Regions from separate parts of the Streptomyces bikiniensis genome, predicted to be linked through region 3. Evidence: riboswitches for the same ligand, from Rfam matches in the RefSeq annotation. Region 3 holds a riboswitch; each other region holds the start of a gene.
The links. Region 3 has a riboswitch for cobalamin ahead of OO47_RS00130 (prenyltransferase/squalene oxidase repeat-containing protein). Riboswitches for the same ligand answer to the same signal wherever they lie in the genome.

Region 1: another riboswitch for cobalamin. It lies ahead of cobN (cobaltochelatase subunit CobN); the one in region 3 lies ahead of OO47_RS00130 (prenyltransferase/squalene oxidase repeat-containing protein).
Region 2: another riboswitch for cobalamin. It lies ahead of OO47_RS24740 (ABC transporter substrate-binding protein); the one in region 3 lies ahead of OO47_RS00130 (prenyltransferase/squalene oxidase repeat-containing protein).
Region 4: another riboswitch for cobalamin. It lies ahead of OO47_RS21710 (ribonucleoside-diphosphate reductase subunit alpha); the one in region 3 lies ahead of OO47_RS00130 (prenyltransferase/squalene oxidase repeat-containing protein).

Annotation. Positions count from the first base shown of each region.
Region 1 covers NZ_JNXJ01000006.1:199,794-206,765, forward strand. Annotated here, with positions in the region: gene cobN (cobaltochelatase subunit CobN) at 1-1,614, opposite strand, end outside; cobalamin riboswitch at 1,654-1,794, opposite strand; gene OO47_RS06260 (cobalamin biosynthesis protein CobG) at 1,949-3,292, shown strand; gene OO47_RS06265 (precorrin-8X methylmutase) at 3,289-3,939, shown strand; gene OO47_RS06270 (precorrin-2 C(20)-methyltransferase) at 3,936-5,444, shown strand; gene OO47_RS06275 (cobalt-precorrin-6A reductase) at 5,484-6,209, opposite strand; gene OO47_RS06280 (cobalt-precorrin-5B (C(1))-methyltransferase) at 6,222-6,972, shown strand, end outside.
Region 2 covers NZ_JNXJ01000035.1:1,495-8,466, reverse strand. Annotated here, with positions in the region: gene OO47_RS24755 (radical SAM protein) at 1-1,089, shown strand, start outside; gene OO47_RS24750 (ABC transporter ATP-binding protein) at 1,002-1,883, opposite strand; gene OO47_RS24745 (FecCD family ABC transporter permease) at 1,880-2,962, opposite strand; gene OO47_RS24740 (ABC transporter substrate-binding protein) at 2,959-4,050, opposite strand; cobalamin riboswitch at 4,089-4,295, opposite strand; gene OO47_RS24735 (cold-shock protein) at 4,331-4,513, opposite strand; gene OO47_RS24730 (TetR family transcriptional regulator) at 4,815-5,408, opposite strand; gene OO47_RS24725 (NAD-dependent epimerase/dehydratase family protein) at 5,501-6,457, opposite strand; gene OO47_RS24720 (ScbA/BarX family gamma-butyrolactone biosynthesis protein) at 6,466-6,972, opposite strand, start outside.
Region 3 covers NZ_JNXJ01000001.1:24,358-31,329, forward strand. Annotated here, with positions in the region: gene OO47_RS00120 (hypothetical protein) at 1-231, opposite strand, end outside; gene OO47_RS00125 (hypothetical protein) at 430-966, opposite strand; gene OO47_RS00130 (prenyltransferase/squalene oxidase repeat-containing protein) at 1,125-2,678, opposite strand; cobalamin riboswitch at 2,775-2,986, opposite strand; gene OO47_RS00135 (DUF4430 domain-containing protein) at 3,157-3,648, opposite strand; gene OO47_RS00140 (ECF transporter S component) at 3,689-4,513, opposite strand; gene OO47_RS00145 (ABC transporter ATP-binding protein) at 4,510-6,165, opposite strand; gene OO47_RS00150 (energy-coupling factor transporter transmembrane component T) at 6,162-6,972, opposite strand, start outside.
Region 4 covers NZ_JNXJ01000028.1:28,565-35,536, reverse strand. Annotated here, with positions in the region: gene mctP (monocarboxylate uptake permease MctP) at 1-1,131, shown strand, start outside; gene OO47_RS21715 (GNAT family N-acetyltransferase) at 1,213-1,722, shown strand; adenosylcobalamin-variant (AdoCbl-variant) riboswitch at 1,802-1,899, shown strand; gene OO47_RS21710 (ribonucleoside-diphosphate reductase subunit alpha) at 2,042-4,417, shown strand; gene OO47_RS21705 (ribonucleotide-diphosphate reductase subunit beta) at 4,417-5,436, shown strand; gene OO47_RS21700 (ribosomal maturation YjgA family protein) at 5,573-6,001, shown strand; gene def (peptide deformylase) at 5,977-6,615, opposite strand; gene OO47_RS21690 (tetratricopeptide repeat protein) at 6,683-6,972, opposite strand, start outside.

The sequences.
Region 1 (6,972 bases), on a different contig from region 3:
GGACAGGCCGGCGTTCTTGCCGGGCAGCCACTCCAGGTTGCCGTGCTTGCCCAGGTGGACCATGGCGTCGGCACCGAAGCCGCCGTCCTCGGCGCGGGCCGCGATCCAGCGGTAGGCCGCCAGGTAGTGGTGGGACGGCGGGAGGTCCGGGTCGTGGTAGATCGCGATCGGGTTCTCGCCGAAGCCGCGCGGCGGCTGGATGAGGACCAGCAGGTTCCCGCGCCGCAGGGCGGCGAGGACGATGTCGCCCTCCGGGTTCCGCGACCGGTCGAGGAACATCTCGCCGGGCGCCGGGCCCCAGTGCTCCTCGACCTGCGTCCGCAGCTCCTCGGGGAGGGTGGCGTACCAGCGCTTGTAGTCGGCGGCCGGGATGCGGACCGGGTTCCTGGCCAGCTGCTCCTCGGTCAGCCAGTCCTGGTCGTGGCCGCCGGCCTCGATGAGGGCGCGGATCAGCTCGTCGCCGTCGCCCGACACCAGGCCGGGCAGCTCCTCGACGGGCCCGAAGTCGTACCCCTCCTCGATCAGCCGGCGCAGGAGGGAGACGGCGGAGGCGGGGGTGTCGAGGCCGACGGCGTTGCCGATGCGGGAGTGCTTGGTGGGGTACGCGGAGAGGACGAGCGCCAGCCTCTTCTCGGCGTTCGGGATGTGCCGGAGGCGGGCGTGCCGCACGGCGATCCCGGCGACGCGGGCCGCGCGCTCGGCGTCCGCCACGTACGCGGGCAGGCCGTCCGCGTCGATCTCCTTGAAGGAGAACGGGACGGTGATCAGGCGCCCGTCGAACTCGGGGACGGCGACCTGGCCGGCGGCGTCCAGCGGGGACAGGCCCTCGTCGTTCTCCTCCCACGCGGACCGCGAACCGGTCAGGCAGAGGGCCTGGAGGATCGGCACGTCGAGCGCGGCGAGCGCGCCCGCGTCCCAGGCCTCCTCGTCGCCGCCGGCCTGCGCCTCGGCCGGCTTGGTGCCGCCCGCCGCGAGGACGGTGGTGACGAGGGCGTCGGCGGTGCGGAGGGTGTCGATCAGTTCCGGCTCGGGAGCGCGCAGGGAGGCCACGTACAGCGGGAGGGCCCGCGCGCCGGCGTCCTCGATCGCGTCGCACAGGGCGCCGACGAAGGCGGTGTTGCCGCTCATGTGGTGGGCGCGGTAGTAGAGCACGGCGATCGTCGGGCCGTCCCCGTCCCGCGCGGTCCGCTCCAGCGGGCCCCAGGTCGGGGCGGCGGCCGGGGCCTCGAAGCCGTGGCCGGTGAGCAGGACGGTGTCGGAGAGGAAGCGGGCCAGCTGCTCCAGGTTGGCGGGGCCGCCGTGCGCCAGGTAGGCGTGCGCCTCGGTGGCGACGCCGACGGGCACGGTGGACGCCTCCATCAGCTGCGCGTCGGGCGCCTGCTCGCCGCTGAGCACGACCACCGGCTTTCCGGCGGCGCGGATCGCGTCGAGCCCGTCCTGCCAGGAGCGGAGGCCGCCGAGGAGCCGGACGACGACGAGGTCGGCGCCGTCGAGGAGGGCGGGGAGGTCGGCGAGCGGGAGCCGGGACGGGTTGGCGAACCGGTACTCCACCGGGCCGCCGGCCGCACGGGCGCTGAGCAGGTCGGTGTCGGAGTGCGACAGCAGCAGGAGCATGGCGAGGCAGGCCCTTCCTCGGGGTTGTCCGCGCCCCGGGTGGTCGTGTGTGCGGCGGGAGTTCCTGACTCACCCGCCCGGGAGTGCCGGGCCGGCTCACAGTGGCGGGACCGCGCCGGAATCTCACCGGGCTTCCTCCCCGGGGTCCTGGGACCCCATGCCGACTCGCATCCTAGATCGTGGGCCGCGGGGGCTGGAGGGAGCGGGAGGGTCGGACGGATCACACCGGGCCCGAAGGGGCGGGCGCCCGGCTCGCGCGCCCTGCCCCCGGCGCTCCGAGTCGGGCCGGTCACACCCCGCCGACCGCCGGTTTCCCGTGGGTATGCTCGCCGCCATGCCGCCCGACCCGACCCCGGCCCCGACGCCCGCCCCCGGCGCACCCCGTGTGCGGGAGCGCGGCGACGCCTGCCCCGGGGCGCTGCGGCTGCACTCCGCCGACGACGGGCACCTGGCCCGACTGCGGCTCCCCGCAGGGCTCCTGACGTCGCGTCAGGTGGAGGTCCTGGCGGACGCAGCCGAGGCCCTGGGGGACGGGCGGATCAGCGTCACCTCGCGCGGCAACGCCGAGCTGCGCGGCCTGGCCGGCGGCTGCGGGGCGGAGCTCGCGGCGCTCCTCGCGGAGGCGGGCCTGCTGCCCTCCCCCACCCACGAGCGCGTCCGCAACATCGTGGCCTCCCCGGCCTCGGGCCTCGACGGACTCGGCGCCGCCGACGTGCAGTTGTGGGCCCGCGAGCTGGACGAACGGCTCTGCGCCGCGCCCTGGGCCGCCGCGCTCTCGGGCCGTTTCCTCTTCGTCCTGGACGACGGCCGCGGCGACGTCACCGGCCTCGGCGGGGATGTGACCTTGGTCGCAGCGGACCCCGGCACCGCGCTCCTGCACCTCGGCGGCCGGACCGTGCGCGTGGCCGCCGCCGACGCCCCCCGCGCCGCCCTCGCCGCCGCCCGCGCCTTCCTGACCGCCGCCCGCGGGGCCGGTACGGGCGCCTGGCGCGTCCGGGAGCTGCCGGAGGGCTCCGGGGTGGACGTACGGGCGGCGCTCACGACGGCCGGGATCGCGGCGGAGCCCGTACGGGAGGCCGTACGGAAGCCCGTAGAGGAGGCCGCCGTACGGAAGCCCGTGGAGGAGGCCGCCGTACGAGAGGACATACGGAAGCCCGTACAGGAGGCCGTACGGGAATCCGCCCCGCCCCACGGCGCTCCCCCCGCTCCCGGCCCCCTCGGGCCCGCCGCGTTCCACGTGCTCGCCCCCCTCGGCCGGCTCACCGCCGCGCAGCTGCGGGCCCTGCTGCCCGCCGACGAGGTACGGCTCACGCCCTGGCGCGGGGCCGTCGTCGTCGGCGCCGGGCCCGACCGGGCGCCCGCGCTCGACGCGGCCGGCCTGATCACCCGGCCCGGCTCCCCCTGGGCCGGCGTCAGCGCCTGCACCGGGCGGCCCGGCTGCGCCAAGTCCCTCGCGGACGTGCGGGCGGACGCGGTCCCCGGCCGCCCCGGCCTGCCCGTCCACTACTCCGGCTGCGAGCGCCGCTGCGGGCACCCGCACGGCGACTGGGTCGACGTCCTCGCCGTCCCCGGCGGGGGCTACCTGGTCGACGGCGCCCCCGTCCCCCGTACCGACCTGGCCCCCGCGGTCACCACGGCCCGCACCGCACCCCGCACCGCGCCCCGCACAACGAGATGAGCGAGAACAGGATGTTCGACTACGAGAAGGACGGCACGGAGATCTACCGCCGCTCCTTTGCCACGATCCGCGCCGAGGCGGACCTCACGGGCCTGCCCGCCGACGTCGCCCAGGTGGCGGTCCGGATGATCCACGCCTGCGGCATGACGGACCTCGTCCAGGACATCGCGTACTCGCCGGGCGTCGTCGCGAGCGCCCGCGCCGCGCTCCGGGCGGGCGCGCCGATCCTCTGCGACGCGCAGATGGTCGCCAGCGGCGTCACCCGCAAGCGGCTGCCCGCCGACAACGAGGTGGTCTGCACGCTCTCCGACCCGGCCGTCCCGGCCCTGGCCGCCGAGCTGGGCACCACCCGCTCCGCCGCAGCCCTGGAGCTGTGGCGGGACCGCCTCGAAGGCTCCGTCGTGGCCGTCGGCAACGCGCCCACCGCCCTCTTCCACCTCCTGGAGATGGTCGCGAAGGGGGCGGGCAGGCCCGCCGCCGTCCTCGGCATACCGGTCGGCTTCATCGGCGCCGCCGAGTCCAAGGACGCCCTCGCCGCCAACACCCTCGGCCTCGACCACCTCGTCGTCCGGGGCCGGCGCGGCGGCAGCGCCATGACGGCCGCCGCGATCAACGCCCTCGCGCACGAAGCGGAGATCCAGCAGTGACCGGGACCCCGGCCGGAAACACCGTCGGCAAGCTGTACGGCGTGGGGCTCGGGCCCGGCGACCCGGAGCTCCTGACCCTCGCCGCCGTGAAGGCCATCGCGTCCGCCGACGTGGTCGCCTACCACTCGGCCCGCCACGGGCGCTCCATCGCCCGCTCGATCGCGGCCCCCCACCTGCGCGAGGACCACGTCGAGGAGCGCCTGGTGTACCCGCTCACGGTGGAGACCACGGACCACCCCGGCGGCTACCGGGGCGCCCTGAACGACTTCTACGAGGAGGCGGCGGCCCGGCTCGCCGCCCACCTGGACGCGGGCCGCACGGTCGCGGTCCTCGCCGAGGGCGACCCGCTCTTCTACGGCTCGTACCAGCACATGCACAAGCGGCTCGCGCACCGCTACGACACGACCGTCATCCCCGGCGTCACCTCGGTGAGCGCCGCCGCCGCCCGGCTCGGGGAGCCGCTGTGCGAGGCGGAGGAGGTCCTGACGATCGTCCCGGGCACGCTGCCGGAGGACGAGCTGACGGCCCGGCTCGCGGGCACGGACTCGGCGGTCGTGATGAAGCTGGGCCGCACCTTCCCCACCGTGCGGCGGGCCCTGGAGCGGGCGGGCCGCCTGGAGGACGCGCGGTACGTGGAGCGGGCGTTCATGGCGGGCGAGCGGACGGAGCGCCTGGCGGACGTGGACCCGGGGTCCGTCCCGTACTTCTCGGTGGCCGTGCTGCCCTCCCGCGTCGACGAGGAGCCGCCGGTACGGGAGCGGGGCGAGGTCGTCGTGGTCGGCACGGGCCCGGCGGGCGCGCCCTGGCTGACGCCGGAGTCGCGCGGCGCCCTGCTGAACGCGGACGACCTGGTCGGCTACACCACCTATCTGGACCGGGTGCCGGTGCTGCGCCCCGGGCAGCGGCGGCACGGCTCCGACAACAAGGTGGAGTCGGAGCGCGCCGAGTTCGCCCTCGACCTGGCCCGGCGCGGGCACCGGGTCGCGGTCGTCTCGGGCGGCGACCCGGGCGTCTTCGCGATGGCGACGGCGGTCCTGGAGGTGGCGTCGGAACCGGAGTACGCGGACGTTCCCGTACGGGTCCTGCCGGGCGTGACCGCCGCCAACGCGGCCGCGGCGGCGGCGGGCGCCCCGCTCGGCCACGACTACGCGACGATCTCGCTCTCCGACCGGCTCAAGCCCTGGGACGTGATCGCGGACCGGCTGCGCGCGGCGGCCGGCGCGGACCTGGTCATCGCCCTGTACAACCCGGGCTCGAAGTCCCGCACCCACCAGGTGGCGGCCGCCCGCGACCTCCTCCTGGAACTCCGCTCCCCCGACACCCCGGTGGTCGTCGCCCGCGACGTCGGCGGCCCCGAGCAGTCGGTCCGGGTCCTGACCCTGAAGACCCTGGACCCCTCCGAGGTCGACATGCGCACCCTCCTCCTGATCGGCTCCTCGCAGACCCGGGCGGTGGAGCGCGGCGACGGCCGCACGATCACGTGGACGCCGCGCCGGTACGGCTAGGGCCTGTCCGACCCTGATCCGCCGGACAGGCCCCGGGACTCAGTACCCGAGCACCAGGGCGGCGGCCTCCTCGGGCGTCGTCGCCGTCCGTACGCCCTCCGGGACCGGGGGGCGGCGGACGACGACGACCGGGATGCCGGCCTCGCGGGCGGCGGTCAGTTTCGGGGCGGTGGCCGTGCCGCCGCTGTCCTTGGTGACGAGGACGTCGATGCGGTGGCGGCGCAGCAGCTCGCGTTCGCCGTCGAGGGTGAAGGGGCCCCGGTCGAGAAGGATCTCGGCGCGGGCCGGCACCGGGGCCTCGGGGGCGTCGACCGAGCGGACCAGGAACCACTCCGGGCGGTCGGCGAAGACGGCCAGGCCCATGCGGCCGGTGGTGAGGAAGACGCGGTCCCCGAGGCCGTCGAGGGCGGTGGCGGCCTCCGCCAGGGAGCCCGCGTCGCGCCAGTCGTCGCCCGCCCCCGGGACCCAGCCGGGACGGCGGAGCGCGAGCAGGGGAACATGGGCGGTGGCGGCCGCCCGGGCCGCGTTGAAGCTGATCCGCTCGGCGAAGGGATGGGTGGCGTCGATGACCGCGTCCACCGCGTGCTCCCCCAGCCAGGCCGCGAGCCCGTCCGCCCCGCCGAAGCCGCCGATCCGGACCTCGCCCTCGGGCAGCCGGGGCCGGGCGACCCGCCCCGCGAGCGAGCTGGTGACCCGGACGCGGGGGTGGAGCAGTCCCGCGAGGGCGCGGGCCTCGGTGGTCCCGCCGAGAATGAGTACGTGCACAGGAGCCCCTTCGTGAGTTCAGGCGGCGGGCGCGAGGCCCAACTCAAGCACACCGGTCTGCGCCCGGGCTGGACGACCGGTGCCTGTGCGACGGCGGCGACGACGGCCGCGTACACGGCCCTCCTGACCGGGGACTTCCCGGACCCGGTGACGATCACGCTGCCGAAGGGGCAGACGCCGTCGTTCGCGCTCACGGCCGAGGAGCACGCCGGGGACACGGCCATGGCGGCGGTGGTGAAGGACGCGGGCGACGACCCGGACGTCACCCACGGGGCCGTGATCCGCTCGACGGTACGGCTCCTGCCGCCGGGCTCCGGGGTGGTCTTCCGGGCGGGCGAGGGCGTCGGCACGGTCACCCTGCCGGGCCTGCCGCTCGACGTGGGCGAGCCGGCGATCAACCCCGTGCCCCGGCAGCTGATGCGCGAGCACGTGGCGCGGGTCGCCGCCGCGCACGGCGGCACGGGCGACGTCGAGGTCACGATCTCCGTCGACGGCGGCGCCGAGATCGCCCGCTCCACCTGGAACCCCCGGATCGGCATCCTCGGCGGACTGTCGATCCTCGGCACGACCGGGATCGTCGTCCCGTACTCCTGCTCGGCCTGGATCGACTCCATCCGCCGGGGCGTGGACGTGGCCCGCGCGGGCGGCCTCACGCACGTCGCCGGCTGCACCGGCTCGACCTCGGAGCGGACGGTGACGGGCCTGTACGACCTGCCGGAGATCGCCCTGCTCGACATGGGCGACTTCGCGGGCGCGGTCCTCA
Region 2 (6,972 bases), on a different contig from region 3:
ATCGTGCTGACCGGCGGCCCGTACGGGCTGCGCCGCACGGTGGTGTCGGTGCGGGTCAACCCGTCCTCGCCGTACCGGGTCGCGCCGGACGCCGACGGGGCCCTCGCGCTGTTCCTGGACGGGGCGCGGATCGCGGACGTCGGCCTGCCGCCGATGCCGGAGTACTACCGGCACCCGCTGTCGAACGGCAAGTCCGTGATGGAGGTGGCGCCGACGATCCAGTGGGGCTATCTGATCTACCTGACGGTCTTCCGGGTGTGCCAGTACTTCGGCGCCAAGGAGGAGTGCCAGTACTGCGACATCAACCACAACTGGCGCCAGCACAAGGCGGCGGGCCGCCCGTACACCGGGGTGAAGCCGGTGGACGAGGTCCTGGAGGCCCTGGAGATCATCGACCGGCACGACACGGCCCGCGCCTCGACCGCGTACACCCTGACCGGCGGGGCCGTCACCTCGAAGGTCGGCGGCAAGGACGAGGCCGACTTCTACGGGCAGTACGCGCAGGCGATCGAGAAGCGCTTCCCGGGCCGCTGGATCGGCAAGGTCGTCGCGCAGGCCCTGCCCAAGGAGGACGTGCGGCGGTTCCACGACTACGGCATCCGGATCTACCACCCGAACTACGAGGTGTGGGACCGGCGCCTGTTCGAGCTGTACTGCCCCGGCAAGGAGCGCTACATCGGCCGGGACGAGTGGCACCGCCGCATCCTGGACTCGGCGGAGGTCTTCGGGCCGCGCAACGTCATCCCGAACTTCGTCGCCGGGGTCGAGATGGCGCGCCCCTCGGGCTTCCTGACCGTGGACGAGGCGATCGCCTCCACGCGGGAGGGGCTGCGGTTCTTCATGTCGCGCGGGATCACGCCCCGGTTCACCACCTGGTGCCCGGAGCCGACGACGCCGCTGGGCCGCGAGAACCCGGACGGCGCCCCGCTGGAGTACCACCTGCGGCTCCTGGAGGCGTACACGGAGACGCTCCGGGAGAACGACCTGACCGCCCCGCCCGGCTACGGTCCGGCCGGTCCCGGGCGCGCGGTGTTCTCGGTCAGCTCCTTCATGGACGCGCTGGCGCCGGAGCCCGGCGAAGGGGAGTAGGGCGGCCCGGCCGTCCCCAGGAAGCGGACGTGGGGGCGGCCGCCGGGGTCCGGGTGCGTCACGGCGGCCCGGACCCGGTAGACGTCCGCGATCAGCTCCTCGGTGAGCACCTCGTCCGGCGTGCCGGCGGCCACGACGCGTCCGCCGGAGAGGACCACCAACCGCTCGCAGTACATCGCCGCGAGGTTCAGGTCGTGCAGGGCGACGACGGCCGTGAGGCGCAGGCCCGAGACGAGTTCCATGAGGTCCAGCTGGTGCTGGACGTCGAGGTGGTTGGTGGGCTCGTCCAGGAGGAGCTCGCGCGGCTCCTGGGCGAGGGCGCGGGCGATCTGGACGCGCTGGCGCTCGCCGCCGGAGAGGGTCCGCCAGGGCTGGCGGGCCCGGTCGGCGAGGCCGGTGCGGGCGAGGGCGGAGCGGACGGCGGCCTCGTCCGCCACCGAGGGCGGGGTCCAGGCCCTGCGGTGCGGGACGCGGCCGAGCCGTACGACGTCGAGGACGGTCAGGTCGGTCTGCGTGTCGGACTGCTGCTCGACCGTGGCGAGGCGCCGGGCGACGGTCCTGCGGCCCAGCCCGGCAAGGGGCTCGCCGTCGAGGGTGACGGTCCCGGAGTCGGGGGCGAGGACGCCGGCGAGCAGGCGCAGGAGCGTGGACTTGCCGGAGCCGTTGGGGCCGAGGAGGCCGGTGACGGTGCCGGGGACCGGGGCGATGCCGACGCCGTCCAGGACGAGGGTGCCGCCGGCGGTGCGCGAGACCCGGTCGGCGCGCAGGCCCGTGTCCTCGCGGGTGGGGGTCATCGCGTGCTCCTCGTGCGGTAGAGGACCAGGACGAAGGCCGGTACGCCGATCAGCGAGGTGACCACGCCCACCGGGACCTCCTGGGGGTCGAGGACGGTACGGGCGAGGGTGTCGGCCCAGACGAGGAAGACGGCTCCGGCCAGGGCGGTGACCGGGAGCAGCCGGGTGTGCCCGGGGCCGACGAGCGCGCGGGCGGCGTGCGGCAGGACGAGCCCGACGAAGCCGATGGCCCCGGCGGCGGAGACCAGGGCGGCCGTCAGGAGCGCGGTGGCGCAGAGGAGGACGATCCGGGTCCGGGCGACGGCGACGCCGAGGGAGGCGGCGGCCTCCTCGCCGAAGGCGAACGCGTCCAGGGTCCGCGCGTACCCGAGGCAGGTCGTCAGGGCCGCCGCGAGGACGCCGAGGCAGACCCACACGTCGGTCCAGCCGGCCCCGGCGAGCGAGCCGAGCAGCCAGAAGAGGACGCCCCGGGTGGTCTCCGCGTCGGCGGCCGTCATCACCACGAAGGAGGTGAGGGCGGAGAAGAGCTGCATGGCGGCGACCCCGGAGAGGACCACGCGGTCCGTGGAGCCGCCGAGGGTGTGGCTGAGCAGCAGCACCAGCGCGAAGGAGCAGACCGCCCCGAGGAACGCCCCGCCGGTGACGGAGAGCACTCCCCCGCCGACACCGAGGACGACGACCGCGACCGCGCCGGTCGAGGCGCCGGAGGAGACGCCCAGGACGAAGGGGTCGGCGAGCGGGTTGCGCAGCAGCGACTGCATCACCGCGCCGCAGAGGGCGAGGCCGGCGCCGCAGACGGCGGCGAGCAGGGTGCGGGGAAGCCGCAGGTCCCACACGATCCCGTCCCGGATCGGGGAGAGTTCCGGGACGCCCCCGCCGAGGTGGGCGGCGACCGTCGCCCACACGTCGGCGACGCCGATGCGGGCCGGGCCGATGGTGATGGCCACGGCGATCGACGCGGCCAGGAGCGCGAGCCCGGCCGCCGTCCCCAGCAGGACCGCGGCTCCCTTCCGCACCGAAGCCCCGGCCGGAGGGGCGGTGGGCGGAGGGGCAGTGGGCGGAGGGGCAGTGGGCGTCACTTGGCGAGACCGTACGAGCGGAGGGCCGCCGCCACCTTCTCGACGGCCTCGACGGTGCGGACCGTGGGGTTGAGCGCCTGGCCGCTGAGCAGCACGTACCGCTTGTTCTTCACCGCGGTCATGTTGCGGGTGACCGGGTCGGACTCCAGGAACTCGATCTTCTTGGCGGCGCTCTCGGCCGACTGCGAGCGGCGGGTGAGGTCACCGATGACGAGGACGTCGGGGTCGCGGTCGGCGACGGTCTCCCAGTTGATCTGGGGCCACTCCTCCTTGGTGTCGTCGAAGACGTTCTTGGCACCCAGTTCGCGGGAGACGATGCCGGGGGCGCCGCAGCAGCCCGCCATGTAGGGCGCCTCGGAGTTGGCGAACCAGTAGAGGACCGTGGCGTTCTCGAAGCTTCCACCCGAAGTCGCCTTCGTCACCCGGGCCTTGAGCTCCGCGACGAGCTTCTCGCCGCGCTCCGGGACTCCGAAGATCCGGGCCAGGTCGCGGATCTCGCCGTGGACCGTCTCCATGGTGAGCGGCCGGACGCGGACGCCGTCGCCGTCGCCGCCGTTGTCCTTGCCGACGCAGTCGGTGGGCGAGAGGTACGTGGGGACGCCGAGCTCCTCGAACCGCTCGCGGGTCGCCACGCCGCCCTTGCCGAGGGTGTACGTGAAGGAGGCGGCGGCGAAGTCGGGTTCGGTGTCGAGGACCTTCTCGAAGGAGGGGTAGCGGTCGGCGAGGCGCGGGACCTTGGCGTTCTCCTTCTCCAGGCCCTTGAGGACGGGATCCGTCCAGGTGCCGGTGCCCACCATGCGGTCGGCGAGGCCGAGGGAGAGCATGATCTCCGCCGCGCCCTGGTCGAGGGCGACGGCCCGCTCGGGCGCGCGCTCGACGCGGACGGGCCGTCCGCAGTTGTCGTCGAGGACGACGGGGTACCCGGTCTTCGCCTCCCCGGCGGCGCCGCCCGCGGGCCGGTCGGGGGCGGGGGTGGTCCCCGCGCCGCAGCCCGTCGCGGTCAGGAGCAGGGCTCCGGTGAGGAACGGCACGGCGGAGCGGACGGGGTGTGCGAGCGGCACGGGACTTCCTCTGCGGCCAGGGCTCATGCGCGGAGCCTGTCGTACGGTGCTCCCCGGGCGCGCGTGTGCCGCCGGGGCCGCCAGCAGGTCTTCGGACTCGGGGTCAGCCGGACGGGGCGCCTTCCCGGGCCGTCGTCGCCGCCCAGTGGCCGATGCTCCGCCCGTCGCCCTCACCGCTGCGCGTCAGTTCCGGTCTCGCACCGGATTCCCTGACCCGTGCACCCACCCGTTCGGGTGCGTACAAAGGTGCGACTGGCCTCGGCACAGTACCACCGCCCCGGGGGCGCGCCCCGGGGCGCGGTGGCCGTCAGACGCGCAGCTCCTTGGCCTCGAAGCGGCCGTCCCCGAGGACCAGGACGAAGGAGACCTGCTGCCCCTCCGAGACGGTCCGGCTCTCGTCCTCGATGTCCTCCGCGCTGAACCAGACCTGGTCCTCGGAGCCGACGGGGACGACGAACCCGTATCCCCCGAGACGGTTGAAGGAATGCACGAATCCCTTGCTCCTGCCTTCCACGGCGGCCTCCTCCTCGGCGTCGGGGACGCGGGCGAGGGGTGTCCCGGCCGGGTCCGGCCGCATCCGCGTCTCAGGGGAGGTGTACCCCGTCGGGCCGCGCTTCGCCCGTCGGCCGGGGGGGCGTGCGCGAGCACCCCGGACCATCTCGTAGAATATTCAACAGAGGTCCGGTGCCGAAGATCCCCCGTGTTCGGCACCGGACCTCGTCGTACGTCCGGCTCGGGAGTCGCGCGTACGGCCCCGGCTCCGTACTTCCGGCCCGGAGACGGCGCGCGCCTCAGGTGCCGCCCGGGTACGCGATCCTCGCCGTGATCCTGGCGATGCGCGCCGCCGTCTCCGCGGGAGGGGCCACCGGCTGGACGATGTGGCTGACGGTGAGCCGCACGACCGTCTCGACGGCGAGGCCGCGCGACTCGGCGTCCACGTCGGGCCAGGCCTCGGTCGCGTACGCGTCGAGCATCGCCATCGCCGTGCCGAAGACCGGCTCCGTACGGGTGGTGAGGTAGGCGAGGAGGTCGTCCTCGCCGCCCCGCGCCGCGACCAGGACGCTCTTGATGAGGGGGTTGTCCACGGTCTGCTGGAGCGTGTAGCCGACTCCGGCCGCCGCAGCCGACTCCAACGCGCCGCGGTGCGCGTCGAGTTCGCGCTCGATGCCGATCAGGAAGCCTTCCAGCTCGCGCTGGACCAGGGCGTTTCCGATGGCCTCCTTCGAGCCGAACTCGTTGTAGAGGGTCTGGCGGCTGATGCCGGCGGCCCGCGCGATGGAGGTCATGCGCAGCCCGCTCCACCCCTCGGCGGCGACGAGGCGGTAGGCCGCGTCGAGCACCTGCTCGCGCAGCAGGGACCGGACGCTCTCGCGGAAACGTGTCATCGTGCCCCCACTTTATCGACCGGGAACCGCCCGGAGGAGGGGTGCGCGAGGGGGTCTCGGGCCCGCCCGGGGAGACCGGGCGGGCTTCCCGTTCAGGAACGGCCGAGGAGGCTCCGGTACCACTCCGCGTGCCTCGCGAACCCCTCGGTGAAGGGCGCTCCCGGGTCGCGGCCCGGCTCCCGCCAGGGGCGTTCGTCGGCGAACCAGTGGTCGGTGGCGAGCATGTCGAGGTGGTGGAGGGCGAAGGGGTGGTCCGCGAGGAGGGTGCGCGCCTCGGCGACGGTCACCGCCGGTCCCCGGCGCGGCCCGGCGCGGTGGACGAGCAGGGCCTCGCCCACCGCGAGGAGGTCCGCGACCGGCACCGGTTCGGGGTGGTTCACGTGGTGGGGGCCGGCCTGGGTCCTGGGCGAGAGCGCCGCGCCGAGCAGGACGCGCGCCAGGCTGTCCGCGTCGATCATGGAGTGCCGCGAGGTGCCGCCGTCGAGCGGGCCGGGCAGGGCGCCGAGCAGCGTGACCAGGCCCGGCAGCATCCGCCGGTCCCCGGTCCCGTACACGAGGTGGGGGCGCAGGACGGTGCCGCCGGCCTCCGTGACGTGCCGGTCGCCCGCCGCGCGGGTGCGGCTGGTGGCCGAGACCGGGGCGATCGGCAGGGTGCCGGGGGCGGCGGCCCGGAAGGGGCCGCGGCCGTGGACGGAGGCCGTGCCCAGGGCGACGATCCTGGTCGCCCCGGCGCGTACGGCCGCGTCGACCAGGGCCCGGGTGCCCTCGTCGTTGACGGCGCGGGCCGTCTCCTCGTCCCCGCCGATCGCGGAGGCGCAGTGGACCAGCACGTCGATCCCCTCGCAGGCCCGGCGCAGGGAGCCGGGGTCCCGGAGGTCGCCCAGGACGGTCTCGACCGCCGGGGCCCCCTCCGGCCCGGCGGCCGGCGGGTCGAGCGGGCCGCGGGTGAGCAGGCGTACGTGCCCGGCCTCCACCGTCGCCGCGGCGGCGGCCGCCACCCGGCCGCCGATGAATCCGGACGCGCCGGTGATCAGGATGCGGGGGCCCATGGTCCGGATCAGCCCGCCGACCGGACGGCGGGGCAGGGCCCGGCCGCGACCGGCTCCCGGGACGGGGAGGTGAGGGTGCAGAGGAAGACGCGGCTTCCGTCCTGGTGGCCGGTGACCCGGACGGTGGTCGCCGGGTCGGCGGGGGCGCTCAGGACCTCGGCCTCGATCCAGCAGGGGCTGTCGAGTTCCACGTAGCGGGAGAAGGAGAGCTCCATGGCGGCGGGGAGGTAGGCGGTGCTGCCGGTCGCCAGCATCGCCGCCTGGCGGGCCGCTTCGAGGAGGAGCATCCCGGGGACGTGGTCGTTCGGGCGGCGGAAGAGGGTGGGGTGGGCGGTGTTGATCCGCAGCTGCCAGCGGTCGGGGCGGTCGCCGGGGCCCAGGACGACGTCCTTGGGGTCCTCGCGGCCGACCAGGTGCGGGTCCACTCCGGGGATCAGGGGGACCGGGCGGCCGAGGGCGGCCATCCGCTCGCCCCGCATCCGGCGGTACGCCGGGCCCGGGGTGCAGCGCGCCGT
Region 3 (6,972 bases):
GCCGAGTTCGGAGGCGAGCCCCCGTGTGTCAGCAGGGTCGGCCGAGGCCAGCCGCTTCTCCAGGGACTCCAGCCGGTCGACGAGCTCCCGCAGCCCGCTCCGCAGCGCGCGGACACGCGACGCCTGCCCACCCAGCTGGCGGCGACTCGCCAGCAGCTTGTCGAACTCGCTCGGCGAGAGGACGACCACCCGCTCCCCGTCCAGAACCAGGTGTCGAACGTGCCTGTTCATGCCGCCTCCCCGCGTCGGCCGCCAGTCGGTCGCGTGGCGGCGACATATCAGAATACGGACAACGCGATGCGTGAGTTCCCTGTGCGAGGCGTGCGCCGGAAAGAGTGAAACGTTCGCGGAAACGGCCCCGCCCGCGGTCCGGGCCGGTTTCGGCAGGATCGCGGGCGGGGTGTGACATGCGTGAGGAAGTGGGTCCGGTTACGGACGTACGGGAGCCACGCGCGGCTTCGGGTTGGTGCTCGCGGTCTTGTTCAGCGAGAACGACCAGCCCTCGAAGCTGCCCTGGGCCGGCTTGCGGCCCGAGGCGCCGGACGTGCTGTAGGTCCAGCTGCCGCCGTTGGGGGCGTGCCAGTACGACCAGTACGCCGAGGCCGGGGGAGTGTTCACACAGGACTCGGTGGCGGCGGTGGGCTTGCCCTCGATGCGGCAGACGAAGGCCTTGCCCCAGCGCTGGGTCCCGGTGACGTCGAATCCGGCGTTCTCCAGCGCGGCGAGGCCGGTGGCCTGGTCGCCGGGGGCGCAGCGGACGACGGTGCCGCCGCCGAGCTCCTGGAAGTCGACGACCACGGTCACGCCGCTGCTGTTCGGGCAGTAGCCGGCCGTCCCCTTGCCGTTCAGGGCGGTGGCCTCGGGGGCGGACGCCAGGCCGAGGCCCGTCAGGCCCAGGACCAGCGCGAGGGACAGCACGGCGGCGCGCAGCGCGCGTACCGCGTGGCTGTAGGTGGATCTGGTCATGTGTCGTTCCTTCTGTTCGAGGCCGCGCGTAGGAGTCGCGGCCGAGTGCGGGCGCAGTGTTCGGGCGGCGGCCCCGGTGGCCGAGCCGAGTCAGGCCGTGCCGAGGGCCGGGGCGGGCCGCTCCGCACGGATGCCGCGCCGTACCGGCGCGGTGGTGCTCATGCCCGCGCCCTCTCGCCGCGGCGCCTGGCGGTGCGGACCGCGGCGTAGCCGGCCGCGGCGAGTCCCGCCGCGACGCCGGCGAGTGCCAGGGCGCTGGTGCCGGTGGCGGCCAGCACGCCGCCGCTGCCGCCCTGAGGCGTGGCCGTGTTCGGGTTCGCGGCTGCGGTGGGCGTCGGACTGCCGGTGCCGTCGGGCGACGCGGTCGCGCCGGGATCGTCCGACGGGTGATCGGTCGGGTCGTCCGACGGGGTACCGCTGGGGTCGGCGGTCGGGTCGCCGGTCGGGGTGTCGCCGGGGTCGTCCGACGGGGTACCGCTGGGGTCTCCCGACGGGTCGCCGGTCGGGGTGTCGCTGGGGTCGCCCGACGGGGTCCCGGTCGGGTCGTCGGTCGGGTCCGGGCCGGGGCCGGGCTCGGTCAGGCCGATCCTCCCCAGGGGAACCTGCGCGAGCGCGAGCACGGCCTGCGGCGTGGCGCGGCGCCACTGGTCGCGGAACTCGCCGATGCCGGCGGCCTTCGCGTCGGCCAGTGCCGCGTCGTTGTACGCGATGGCGCCGCTCTCCGCCGCAGCGGCTCCTCCGTTCGACGCGCTGATCTGCCGGGCCTCCACCCAGTCCGCCGCCTTGTCGGCCTCCGCCTGGTGTCCCGTCGCCGCCAGCGCCTGGCCGCCGAGGCCCGTGCTGTTCGCGTTGGCGTCGCTGGTGGGGCCGGATCCGGTCAGCGAGCCGTCGGCCTGCTGGGTCTTCGCCAGCCAGTCGCCGCCCTTCCCGGCGGCCTCGGCGGCACCCACCGCACCGTCCTCGGCCGCGGCCAGCAGCGCCTGCACGGCCATGGCCGTGGAGTCCGGGTCCAGTACCACGGTCGCCCCCTGGGCGTCGCAGTCTCCGGTCACCGTGGTGTCGCCGCTGTCGAGGTCGAACGGGAAGAGGCGGAAGCCGCCCGCCGCGCACTGCTGGTCGATGAGGAAGTCGACGGCGCTCTGCGGCACGTCACCGCTGCGCGCGAGTCCGAGCACGGCCAGGGACTGACCGAAGGTGTTGCTGTCGTCGCGGCCCCCGACGACCTTGTCCTTCACCCGGCCCTCCTCCAGCCCCGCGGAAGGTCCGGCGATCAGGTCGAGCGTCTCCTGCCGCAGGTCGTACGCACCGAACTCGGCGGGGTCCTCCCCCGCGACCACGGCCGCATAGAGCAGCTTGGCGGTGGCACCGGCCACCCGCTGACCGGGCTCGCCCCAGGCGTCGAAGCTGTTGTAGTCACGGACGTGTGCCTTCAGCGTGTCCACGACCTTGTCGGCCGACGCCTCGTCCGTGCCCGTCGCCTTCAGGGCGATGAGGGTGTCGATCGTCAGGCCCCAGTCGTACATGCCGGGGGCGAAGCCGGGTATCGCACCGTTGTCGAGCTCACCGGCCTGCCATCGGGCGGCGGCCACGGCGGGGTCGTGTCGCGGCGCGGCGGCGGCGCTGGAGCTGAGGGTGACCAGGCCCGCGGCGAGTACACAGCCGCCGGCGGCCAGCGCGGCGACGAGCTTGACCTGTGGTCTGACGCCGAGCATGGCGCAGATCCCTTCGACAAGGGGCCCGCACCATGTCCCCCGGAACGCCGACGACGCGGAAGGAGCCCTGAAGCGTGTTCGTGGGGCGAACACACCAGGGCCCGGGAGGCGGTGACCGGGCTCCACGCTGCAGACCATGACAGTGAGAAGCAGTACACGGACACGAGAGAGTGATCCGGCTCGCGGCAAGGAGTGCTCCACCGCTCACGGTTGCAGGTCAGCGCCGGACTCGCACCGGCTTCCCTCCCTCGCGTACGCATTCAGTTGTGCGTCCGCCATCAAGCGGAACGGCCGAATCCTATGCAGGTGAAAGCAATTTCGGCCAGCTCGATACGTGCGGTACACGCCACATTGCGCTCGCGACGCCGCAGTTCACAGCGTCGGACACCGCCTCAGGCCCGCCTGGTGTCCCGAACGGGAGGGCACGGGCGGCCCGGACACGGGAGGTCCGGGTCGCCCGCCCTGAGAACGCCGACCGTCAGAACGAGGTCCAGGTGAAGGCGACCTGGTCGCCGTTCTCTATCTCGAACTGGCAGCCGCCGACGGGGGTCGGGGTGCCGTTCACCGAGATGCTCCAGTACGCCGAGCCGCCGCCGCTGACGCCCTTGACCGTGTCGACGGAGAAGTCGTCGAACGACGCGTACCAGGTCCCGTCCCACGTGAAGCCGTTGCGCTTGGCCGCGTGATCGAGGGCGGCCGTCGGGGTCGGGACCTTCGTGGCGTGCGCGCTGCCGTTGGTGCCGTCGCACTTGTGGGTGCCGCCGGTGGTGGTCGTGACGTCGTGGCCCCAGGTGAAGACCTTCTTCTGGAAGAGCAGTCCGTCGGGGCCCTGGACGGTGACGGTCACTCTCACCGGCGCGTTCGTGAACGAGGCCGTGGTCCCGGCCTGCGCGACCGCGGGCGCGGTGGTCAGGGCGAGACCGAGGGCCGTGGTGGTGACGGCGGCGCGGCGGAGCAGGGTGGTGCGCATGAGGTTCCCTTCGGTAAGGAATGCGTGGTCGGTGCGTGGTTCATCCGGCGGTGCCGTCCGGGCTCGTGTCCCGGCCCGCGAAGCGGATCGGGGCCTGGAAGCGGGCTTTGCGGGCGGCGCGGCGGAAGACGGTGAGGACGGCGGGGCCGGCCAGGGTGATGGCGACGAGGTTGGTGACGGCGCGTCCGGTGTCCCAGCCGAGCGAGGTCGCCAGGTCGAAGGCGAGGTACCGCTGGAACTGCTCGGTGAACGGGAGTCCCGGGAGGTAGGCGATGGAACTGTTCGGGTCCAGGGAGAAGGGCCAGAAGGAGAGGTTGAGCAGGAAGCCGAACAGATAGCCGGAGAGCGAGCCGTACACCGCCAGGAGGGCCACCTCCCGACGGCCGGTGGCCTTCGGCAGGAACCCGGCGAGCATGCCGACGAAGGCGCAGCCGAACATCTGGTACGGCATCCAGGGGCCGACGCCGCCGGTGATGAGCGCCGAGGCGAAGAGCGAGGTGCAGCCCAGGGTGAACCCGAAGCCGGGACCGTAGACCCGGCCCGCGAGCACGAGGATGAAGAAGACCGTCTCGATGCCGGCGGTCCCCGCGCCGAGGGGGCGGATGGCGGCGTTGACGGCGGACAGGACGCCCAGCATGGCCAGGGCCTTGGAGTTGATGCCGCCCTCGGCTATCTCGGAGATCACCACGCAGAGCACGATGACGAGCAGCACGCCGAAGATCAGGGGCGGGGCGTAGTTCGAGCCGAACTTGCCGGGCGCGACGAGGAACGGCCAGAAGAACGCGACGACGCCGAGGAAGGCCGCCATGGCGATGACGAGCGCGGCTCGGGGGCGGATGCGGATGGCCGCGGGGGAGGTGCTCACGCGCTCGGGTCCGTTCCGTGGACGTCGAGTACCGAGGCCAGTTGGTCCACGGTGAGGTAGGGCAGGGGAGCGAGGATCTTCGCGGTCTGCGGGGCGAAGACGGGGGAGGCGACGATGACCTCGGTGGTGGGTCCGTCGGCGACGACGTCCCCCTCGGCCATGACGACGACCCGGTCGGCGGCACGGGCGACGAACTCGACGTCGTGGGTGGAGATGACGACGGTGCGGCCCTCTGCCGCGAGGCCGTCGACGATCCCGATCAGTTCGCCCTTGGCCCGGTAGTCGAGCCCGCGCGTGGGCTCGTCGAGGAGCACGACCCGGGGGGCGGCGGCGAGTTGGATCGCGAGGACGAGGGCGAGTTTCTGGCCCTCGGACAGATCGCGGGGGTGGGTGGTGTCGGGGATGCCGGGCGCGAGCCGGTCGAGCAGGGCGCGGGCCGGGATGCCGTCGGCCCGTACTTCGGACTCGGAGTCGGCCTGGTCGAGTTCCTGCTTGACGCTCTCCAGATAGAGCAGGTCGGTGGGCGTCTGCGGCACCAGGCCGACGAGGCGGCGGGCCTCGGTCGCCGAGACCTTCCGGGGATCTCGCGTCCCCGGGCCGTCGGACTCCCCTACGGAGACCGAACCGGCCTTGCGGGGGCCGGAGCCCTGGAGCGCCCAGAGCAGGGAGGACTTGCCGGAGCCGTTGCGGCCCATGAGCGCGGTGATCTCCCCGCCGCGGAGGTCGAGGTCGACCTCTCGGACGGCGGGCACGCCCTGGTACGTGACCGTGATGCCGCGTGCGGTCAGCAGCCGGGGCCGGTCCGCGCCGGGCGCCGGCCGGACCGCCGGGGGCACGACACCGTTCAACCGGCTCCGCAGGGGCGCCGCCGCCCGTCGGGCGTCGCGGATGGACAGGGGCAGCGGCGACCATCCGGCGGTGCGGCCGAGCTCGACGACGGGCGGGGCGATGGACGACGTACGGAAGACGTCCGCGGGTGGTCCGGAGACCACGCGCCCGTCCCCGGGGAGGTGGATGACGCGGTCGGCGTACTGGACGACCCGCTCCAGGCGGTGTTCGGCGAGCAGGACGGTGACGCCGAGGTCGTGGACGAGTCGGGTGACGGCGGCCAGGACCTCCTCGGCGGCCGTCGGGTCCAACGCGGAGGTCGGCTCGTCGAGGACCAGGACGCGCGGGTGGGCGGTGAGGACGGAGCCGATGGCGACGCGCTGCTGCTGGCCTCCGGAGAGCTCGTGCAGGGCCCGGTGGCGCAGGTCGGCGAGACCCAGCAGGTCGAGGGTCTCCTCGACGCGCTTGCGCATGGTGGCGGGTGGGACCGCCAACTGTTCCATCGCGTAGGCGAGTTCCTCCTCGACGGTGTCGGTGACGAAGCCGTCGAGGGGGTCCTGTCCGACGACGCCGACGACGTCGGCGAGTTCGCGCGGCGGGTGGTCGGCGGTGTCCCGGCCGTCGACGGTGACCCGGCCGTAGAGGGTGCCGCCGGTGAAGTGCGGGACGAGCCCGTTGACGGCGCCGAGGAGGGTCGACTTGCCGACGCCGGTGTGGCCGACGACGAGGCAGAGTTCGCCCTCCTCCACGGTCAGGTTCACGTCCCGCAGGACGGGCTCGGCCGTGTCCTCGTAGTGGACGGTGACCTGGTCGAAGGTGATCACGTGGATTCCTCGGTGCGCTGTGCGGGGATGCCCGGACGGACCGGTGCGCTCGGTGGTGGGGCCAGGAATCCGGCGGTCCCCGCGAGCAGGATCGCGGCGGCCGGAACCAGCGGGAGCGTGGGCCAGCTGAGCGGGTAGATGGAGGGGTTGAGCTCCGCGGCGTTGAAGCCCGCGTTGCTGAACAGGAGTACGGCGGACAGGACACCGCAGCCGGCGACGGCCCACTCGGCGGCCCGCCAGGGGTCCGGCCGGTAGGCGGTCCGGGTGATCCGGCGCCCGCCGAGGCGCAGCCCCGCCACGCACAGCAGTCCGCCGGCCAGCAGTGCGGGGAAGCCGAGCAGCATGGGGGCGGTGGCGTCGAGGAGTCCGTACGCGCCGGCGCACAGGCCGCACATGCCCAGCAGCATCAGGGCGCCGGTCGTGCGGCGGGAGCGGCGGGTGGCCGTTCCGGCCCGGCCGTAGCCGCGGGAGTCCATGGCCGCGGCGAGCCGCAGGGAGCGTTCCAGGGCGTCTTCGAGGACGGGGACGATGATGCCGCGCAGGGCACGCAACCCCTTGGAACGCCCGGCCCGCAGGCGTCGTGCCCGGTGCACCCGCTGGACGCTCTGCACCAGTTGGGGCGCCACGCTGATGGACACCGTGACGGCCACGCCGAGTTCGTACAGCGCGCCGGGAAGCACCCGTAGCGCCCGCTTGGGGTTGGCGAGGGTGTTGGCGGCGCCGATGCAGCAGAGCATGCAGGCGAGCCGGAGGCCGTCCGTGGCGGCGGAGAGCAGGGCCTCCAGGGAGACCGGGCCGCCGATCTGG
Region 4 (6,972 bases), on a different contig from region 3:
ACCCACTGGTTCGTCAAGGACCTGCCGCTGCTCATCGCCTTCGGCGTCCTCGCGGCCTACACGTACTCCTCGGGCCTGCGCGCCCCCGCGCTCATCGCCTTCGTCAAGGACACCCTGATCTACGTCGTCATCGCGGTGGCGATCATCTACATCCCGATCAAGCTGGGCGGCTTCGACGAGATCTTCAGCAAGGCGGGCGAGGCCTTCGCGCAGACCAACCCGGCGACCGACAAGCCGCGCGGCGCGCTCGTCCCCGGCGAGGCCGGGCAGTGGACGTACGCGACGCTCGCGCTCGGCTCCGCGCTCGCGCTCTTCATGTACCCGCACTCCATCACGGCGACCCTGTCGTCCCGGAGCCGCGAGGTCATCCGCCGCAACACCACGATCCTGCCGCTGTACTCGCTGATGCTGGGCCTGCTGGCGCTACTGGGCTTCATGGCGATCGCCGCCGGGATCCAGGTGAAGAACGGCCAGCTCGCCATCCCGCAGCTCTTCGAGACCATGTTCCCCGACTGGTTCGCGGGCGTCGCGTTCGCCGCGATCGGCATCGGCGCGCTCGTCCCGGCCGCGATCATGTCCATCGCCGCCGCCAACCTCTTCACGAGGAACATCTACAAGGACTTCATCAGGAAGGACGCGACCCCGGCGCAGGAGACCAAGGTCTCCAAGATCGTCTCGCTCCTGGTGAAGGTCGGCGCGCTCGCCTTCGTCCTCACCATGGACAAGACGGTCGCGATCAACTTCCAGCTCCTCGGCGGCATCTGGATCCTGCAGACCTTCCCGGCCCTGGTCGGCGGCCTGTTCACCCGCTGGTTCCACCGCTGGGCGCTGCTCGCAGGCTGGGCCGTCGGCATGGTGTACGGCACGGTCGCCGCGTACGGCGTCGCCAGTCCGACCCAGAAGCACTTCGGCGGCTCCTCCGCCGAGATCCCGGGCATCGGCGAGATCGGCTACATCGGTCTCACCGCCTTCGTCCTCAACGTCCTGGTCACCGTGGTCCTCACCTTCGTCCTCAAGGCCGTCAAGGCCCCCGAGGGCGTCGACGAGACCTCTCCGTCGGACTACACGGCCGACGCCGGCGACCCGGGCGTCCAGGTCGAGATGGAGAAGGCCACCGCGCCCACGCACTGACGCCACCGGCACGGAAGGGGCCCGGGACCTCCGCGAGGAGGCCCCGGGCCCCGGCGCGTTCCCGGCGGGCACACTTCCCCCATGGACTTCACGATCAGGGCGGTACGGCCCGGGGAGTACGAAGTGCTCGGCGAGCTCACCGGACGCGCCTATCTGGACGACGGGCTGCTGGCGTACGGGACGGAGGACTCCTATCTGGAGGTGCTGCGGGACACGGCGCGGCGGGCCCGCGAGAGCGAGGTCCTCGTCGCGGAGGACGCCCGGGACGCGGCGGGCCGGATCGTCGGCGGCGTGACCTTCGCCCGGGGCGGCACCCCGTGGGCCGACATCGCCGTGCCCGGCGAGGCCGAGTTCCGGATGCTCGCGGTCGCCCGGGAGGCCCGGGGCCGGGGCATCGGGGAGGCGCTCGTACGGGCCTGCGTCGACCGGGCGCGGGCCCTGCCGGGGTGCGCCCGGATCGTGCTCTCGACGGGCGCCGGGATGGTCGCGGCGCACCGGATCTACGAGCGGACGGGCTTCGTCCGCACCCAGCACCGGGACTGGGAGCCGATCCCCGATCACTCTCTGCGCACCTACTCCCTGGACTTCTGAGCCCAAGTCCCGTCCAGGGGACGACACAACATGTGGGGGGTGCCACGAGCGGCGCCCCCCACATGTATGCTCGTCCTCGCTGTCGACGCAGGGGAATCCGGCGCGAATCCGGAACTGTCCCGCAACGGTGTACTTCGTGCGGTTTCGTCCGAGGTGAGTCCGAGCACCTGCCGACAGCGCGCCCGGTCCTTCCGTTCCGGGTGCCACAGACGTCCGGGCCTCGCGGAGTGGGCCGGTGGACGCGGTGCGTCGTGCGTGGACGCCCGCCCGTCCGCCTGTCCCCGCCGAGGCCCCGAGCCGAGCGAGGGAGAGCCCCCACGTGACCATCGCGCCCGCCGATCCGGCTTCGGCCGAGGCTTCCGCGGTCGAGAGCGACGGCCCCGGGACCGTACTGCTGCGGACCCTGACCGACCTCACCGCCGATCTCCCCGACACCGACCCCGGCCGGGTCGCCGCCGCCGCGCTCCGCGGCCGCAGCGCCGCCGCGGACGAGGCGGAGCTGCGCGAGCTGGCCACCGAGGCGGCCGCCGGCCTGATCGCCGAGGACCCGGCGTACTCCCGGCTCGCCGCCCGGCTCCTCACGATCACCATCGCGGACGAGGCCGCCTCCCAGGGCTCGGTGAACTTCTCCTCCTCGGTGGCCGTCGGCCACCGCGAGGGCCTGATCGCCGACCGCACCGCCGAGTTCGTGGCGCTGCACGCCGACCGCCTCGACGCCGTGATCGACCGCGCCGGCGACGACCGCTTCGGCTACTTCGGCCTGCGCACCCTCTACTCGCGCTACCTGCTGCGCCACCCGATCACCCGCAAGGTGATCGAGACCCCGCAGCACTTCATGCTGCGCGTCGCCTGCGGCCTGGCCGAGGACGAGAGCGTCCGCGCGCTCGACGAGGTGGCCGCGCTGTACGGCCTGATGAGCCGGCTGGACTACCTGCCGTCCTCCCCCACGCTCTTCAACTCCGGCACCCGCCACCCGCAGATGTCCTCCTGCTACCTCCTGGACTCCCCGCAGGACGAGCTGGACTCCATCTACGACCGCTACCACCAGGTCGCGCGCCTCTCGAAGCACGCGGGCGGCATCGGCCTCTCGTACTCCCGCATCCGCGCCCGCGGTTCGCTGATCCGGGGCACCAACGGGCACTCCAACGGCATCGTGCCGTTCCTCAAGACCCTCGACGCCTCCGTCGCCGCCGTGAACCAGGGCGGCCGCCGCAAGGGCGCCGCCGCCGTCTACCTGGAGACCTGGCACGCGGACATCGAGGAGTTCCTGGAGCTCCGCGACAACACGGGCGAGGACCAGCGCCGCACGCACAACCTGAACCTGGCGCACTGGATCCCGGACGAGTTCATGCGCCGCGTGAACGCCAACGCCGAGTGGTCGCTGTTCTCCCCCTCGGACGTGCCCGAGCTGGTCGACCTGTGGGGCGAGGAGTTCGACGCCGCCTACCGCAGGGCCGAGGCGGCCGGCCTGGCCCGCAAGACGATGCCGGCCCGCGACCTGTACGGCCGGATGATGCGGACCCTGGCCCAGACCGGCAACGGCTGGATGACCTTTAAGGACGCCTCGAACCGTACGGCCAACCAGACCGCCGAGCCCGGCCACACCGTCCACTCCTCCAACCTCTGCACGGAGATCCTGGAGGTCACGGACGACGGCGAGACCGCGGTCTGCAACCTGGGCTCGGTCAACCTCGGCGCGTTCGTGGTCGGTTCGGACATCGACTGGGAGCGTCTGGACGCGACCGTCCGCACGGCCGTGACCTTCCTCGACCGGGTCGTGGACATCAACTTCTACCCGACCGAGCAGGCGGGCCGCTCCAACTCCCGCTGGCGTCCGGTCGGCCTGGGCGCCATGGGCCTCCAGGACGTCTTCTTCCAGCTGAAGCTGCCCTTCGACTCCCCCGAGGCGCAGGCGCTCTCCACCCGCATCGCCGAGCGGATCATGCTCGCCGCGTACGAGGCCTCCGCCGACCTGGCCGAGCGCAACGGCCCGCTGCCGGCCTGGGAGAAGACCCGCGCGGCCCGCGGCGTGCTGCACCCCGACCACTACGACGTCGAGCTGAACTGGCCGGAGCGCTGGACGGCGCTGCGCGAGCGGATCGCCGCCGTCGGCATGCGCAACAGCCTCCTCCTCGCCATCGCGCCGACCGCGACGATCGCCTCGATCGCCGGCGTGTACGAGTGCATCGAGCCGCAGGTCTCCAACCTGTTCAAGCGCGAGACGCTGTCGGGCGAGTTCCTCCAGGTCAACTCGTACCTGGTCGACGAGCTGAAGAAGCTCGGCGTGTGGGACGCGCAGACCCGCGAGGCGCTGCGCGACTCCAACGGCTCGGTGCAGGGCTTCACCTGGGTGCCGGCCGAGGTCCGCGCGCTGTACCGCACGGCCTGGGAGATCCCGCAGCGCGGCCTGATCGACATGGCCGCCGCCCGCACCCCGTTCCTGGACCAGTCGCAGTCGCTGAACCTGTTCCTGGAGACGCCCACCATCGGCAAGCTGTCGTCGATGTACGCGTACGCCTGGAAGCAGGGCCTCAAGACGACGTACTACCTGCGCTCCCGCCCGGCCACCCGGATCGCCCGCGCCGCCCAGGCGTCGACGGCCGCCGCCGCGCCCATCCCCGTCCAGCAGGTCGCCGACCCCGACGCGGTCGCCTGCTCCCTGGAAAACCCCGAATCCTGCGAGGCCTGCCAGTAATGTCCACCCCGAACACCGAGAAGAACCTGCTCGACCCGGGCTTCGAACTCACCCTCCGTCCCATGCGCTACCCGGACTTCTACGAGCGCTACCGGGACGCCATCAAGAACACCTGGACCGTCGAGGAGGTCGACCTCCACTCGGACGTCGCCGACCTCGCCAAGCTCACCCCCGGTGAGCAGCACATGATCGGCCGCCTGGTCGCCTTCTTCGCGACCGGCGACTCGATCGTGGCGAACAACCTGGTCCTGACGCTCTACAAGCACATCAACTCCCCCGAGGCGCGGCTCTACCTGAGCCGGCAGCTCTTCGAGGAGGCCGTGCACGTCCAGTTCTACCTGACGCTGCTCGACACCTACCTGCCCGACCCGGAGGACCGCGCCGCCGCGTTCGCCGCCGTCGAGAACATCCCCTCCATCCGCGAGAAGGCGCAGTTCTGCTTCCGCTGGATGGACTCGGTCGAGAAGATCGAGCGCCTGGAGACCCAGGCCGACCGGCGCCGCTTCCTGCTGAACCTGATCTGCTTCGCGGCGTGCATCGAGGGCCTGTTCTTCTACGGCGCCTTCGCCTACGTGTACTGGTTCCGGTCCCGGGGCCTGCTGCACGGTCTGGCGACCGGCACCAACTGGGTCTTCCGCGACGAGACGATGCACATGAACTTCGCCTTCGAGGTCGTGGACACCGTCCGCAAGGAGGAGCCCGAGCTCTTCGACGACGCGCTCCAGCAGCAGGTCACCGACATGCTGAAGGAGGCCGTCGAGGCGGAGCTCCAGTTCGGCCGCGACCTGTGCGGCGACGGCCTGCCGGGCATGAACACCGAGTCGATGCGCGAGTACCTCCAGTGCGTCGCCGACCAGCGCCTCCAGCGCCTCGGCTTCGCCCCGGTGTACGGCTCGGAGAACCCGTTCTCCTTCATGGAGCTCCAGGGCGTCCAGGAACTGACCAACTTCTTCGAGCGCCGCCCGTCCGCCTACCAGGTGGCGGTCGAGGGCTCGGTGGACCTGGACGAGGACTTCTAGTCCGTACGTCCGTGCTTCCGTACGGGGAAGGGCCCCGCACTCCGACGAGTGCGGGGCCCTGAAGCTGCCGAGCGACCGGGGTGCGGAGGGATCCGGTCTCTCAGGTCCCGGTCGACTTCGAGAAAGGCGTGGAGCGATGGCGTCGGGCTCCGGCACGGAGGATCGTGTGCGGACGCGCCTCTGGGCGGGCGGTGCGGCCCTGGTGGTCGTCGCCGTGGGACTCGGAGTCCGTTCCACGGGGTCCGGGGCCGTCGCCGAGTACCCGGGAGACGCGCTTTACACGGTGCTGGTCCTGGCCCTCGTGGTGCTTCTCGCACCCCGCGTCAGGGCAGGGGTGGCGGCAGGAACCGCGCTCGGGTTCAGCTGCGCCGTGGAGCTGTTCCAGCTGAGCGGCGTCCCGGCGGAGCTGGCCGCGCACAGCGTGCTCGCGCGGCTCGTGTTCGGCACGTCGTTCAACGCGCCGGACCTGTTCTGGTACGCGGTCGGCGCGGTGTTCGGCTGGGCCGTCCACCGCGCCGTACGGACGCGGAAAGGCGTGGATCAGGCGTTCGGGACCGTCTCGTAGCGCGGGGTGCCCTCCTCCATCTGGCGCAGGGCGTCCTTGCGGTCCCGCTTGGAGAGGCGGTCGATGTAGAGGCGGCCGTACAGGTGGTCCGTCTCGTGCTGGAGGCAGCGGGCGAAGTAGCCGGTGCCGCGCACCTTGACCGGGTTGCCCCGGGCGTCCTGCCCGTGGACCTCGGCGTAGTCCGGGCGGGCGAGGGAGGCGTACGCGGTCGGGACCGAGAGGCAGCCCTCGTTGGAGTCGTCGAGGAAGCGGCGGTCCGCCGGCAGCTCCTGGAGCACCGGGTTGACCACGACGCCGGTGTGCCGGACGCCCTCGTCGTCCGGGCAGTCGTAGACGAAGACCTTGAGGTCCACGCCGATCTGGTTCGCGGCCAGGCCCACGCCCTCGGCGGCCTTCTGGCTGGCGAACATGTCGTCGATCAGCGCCGCGAGCTCGTCCCCGAACTCGGTGACGTCCTTGCACTCCCTGTGCAGCACGGGGTTGCCGACGACCGTGATCGGGCGGGCCTTGCCGCGCTCACGGTGGGCGAGCTCACGCGCCTCGCAGTCCTCCGTGTCCACGACGAAGCCCTCGTCGTCGATCTGCGTCTGCTCGTCCGTCTCCTGCTGCGCCATGTCCGGCCGCGCCTTCCTGAAAACCCGATTCCGTCGGAGGACAGCCTACGGGGAAGGGACGGGACGCTCAGCAGACCTCTTCGAGATCCCGCCACTCGCGGCTGTCCGGGCTGTCCGCCACCCAGCCGTCCAGGAGCCCGCGCACCAGACCGGCCGGGGCCGCGATGCCGCACTCCCGCTCCGGCACCCACAGCTCGCCGGGCGAGCGGTGTCCGAGCGGCCCGGGATGCCCCGGCTCGCTGTGGTCGTGCGGGTCGGAGTGCTCGCCCTCGCCCTCGGCGCTCGGCATGGTCGACTCCGAGCAGGCCCGGCAGAGCAGCCGCACGGAGGACGACCAGTCCTCGGCGGCGAAGCCCG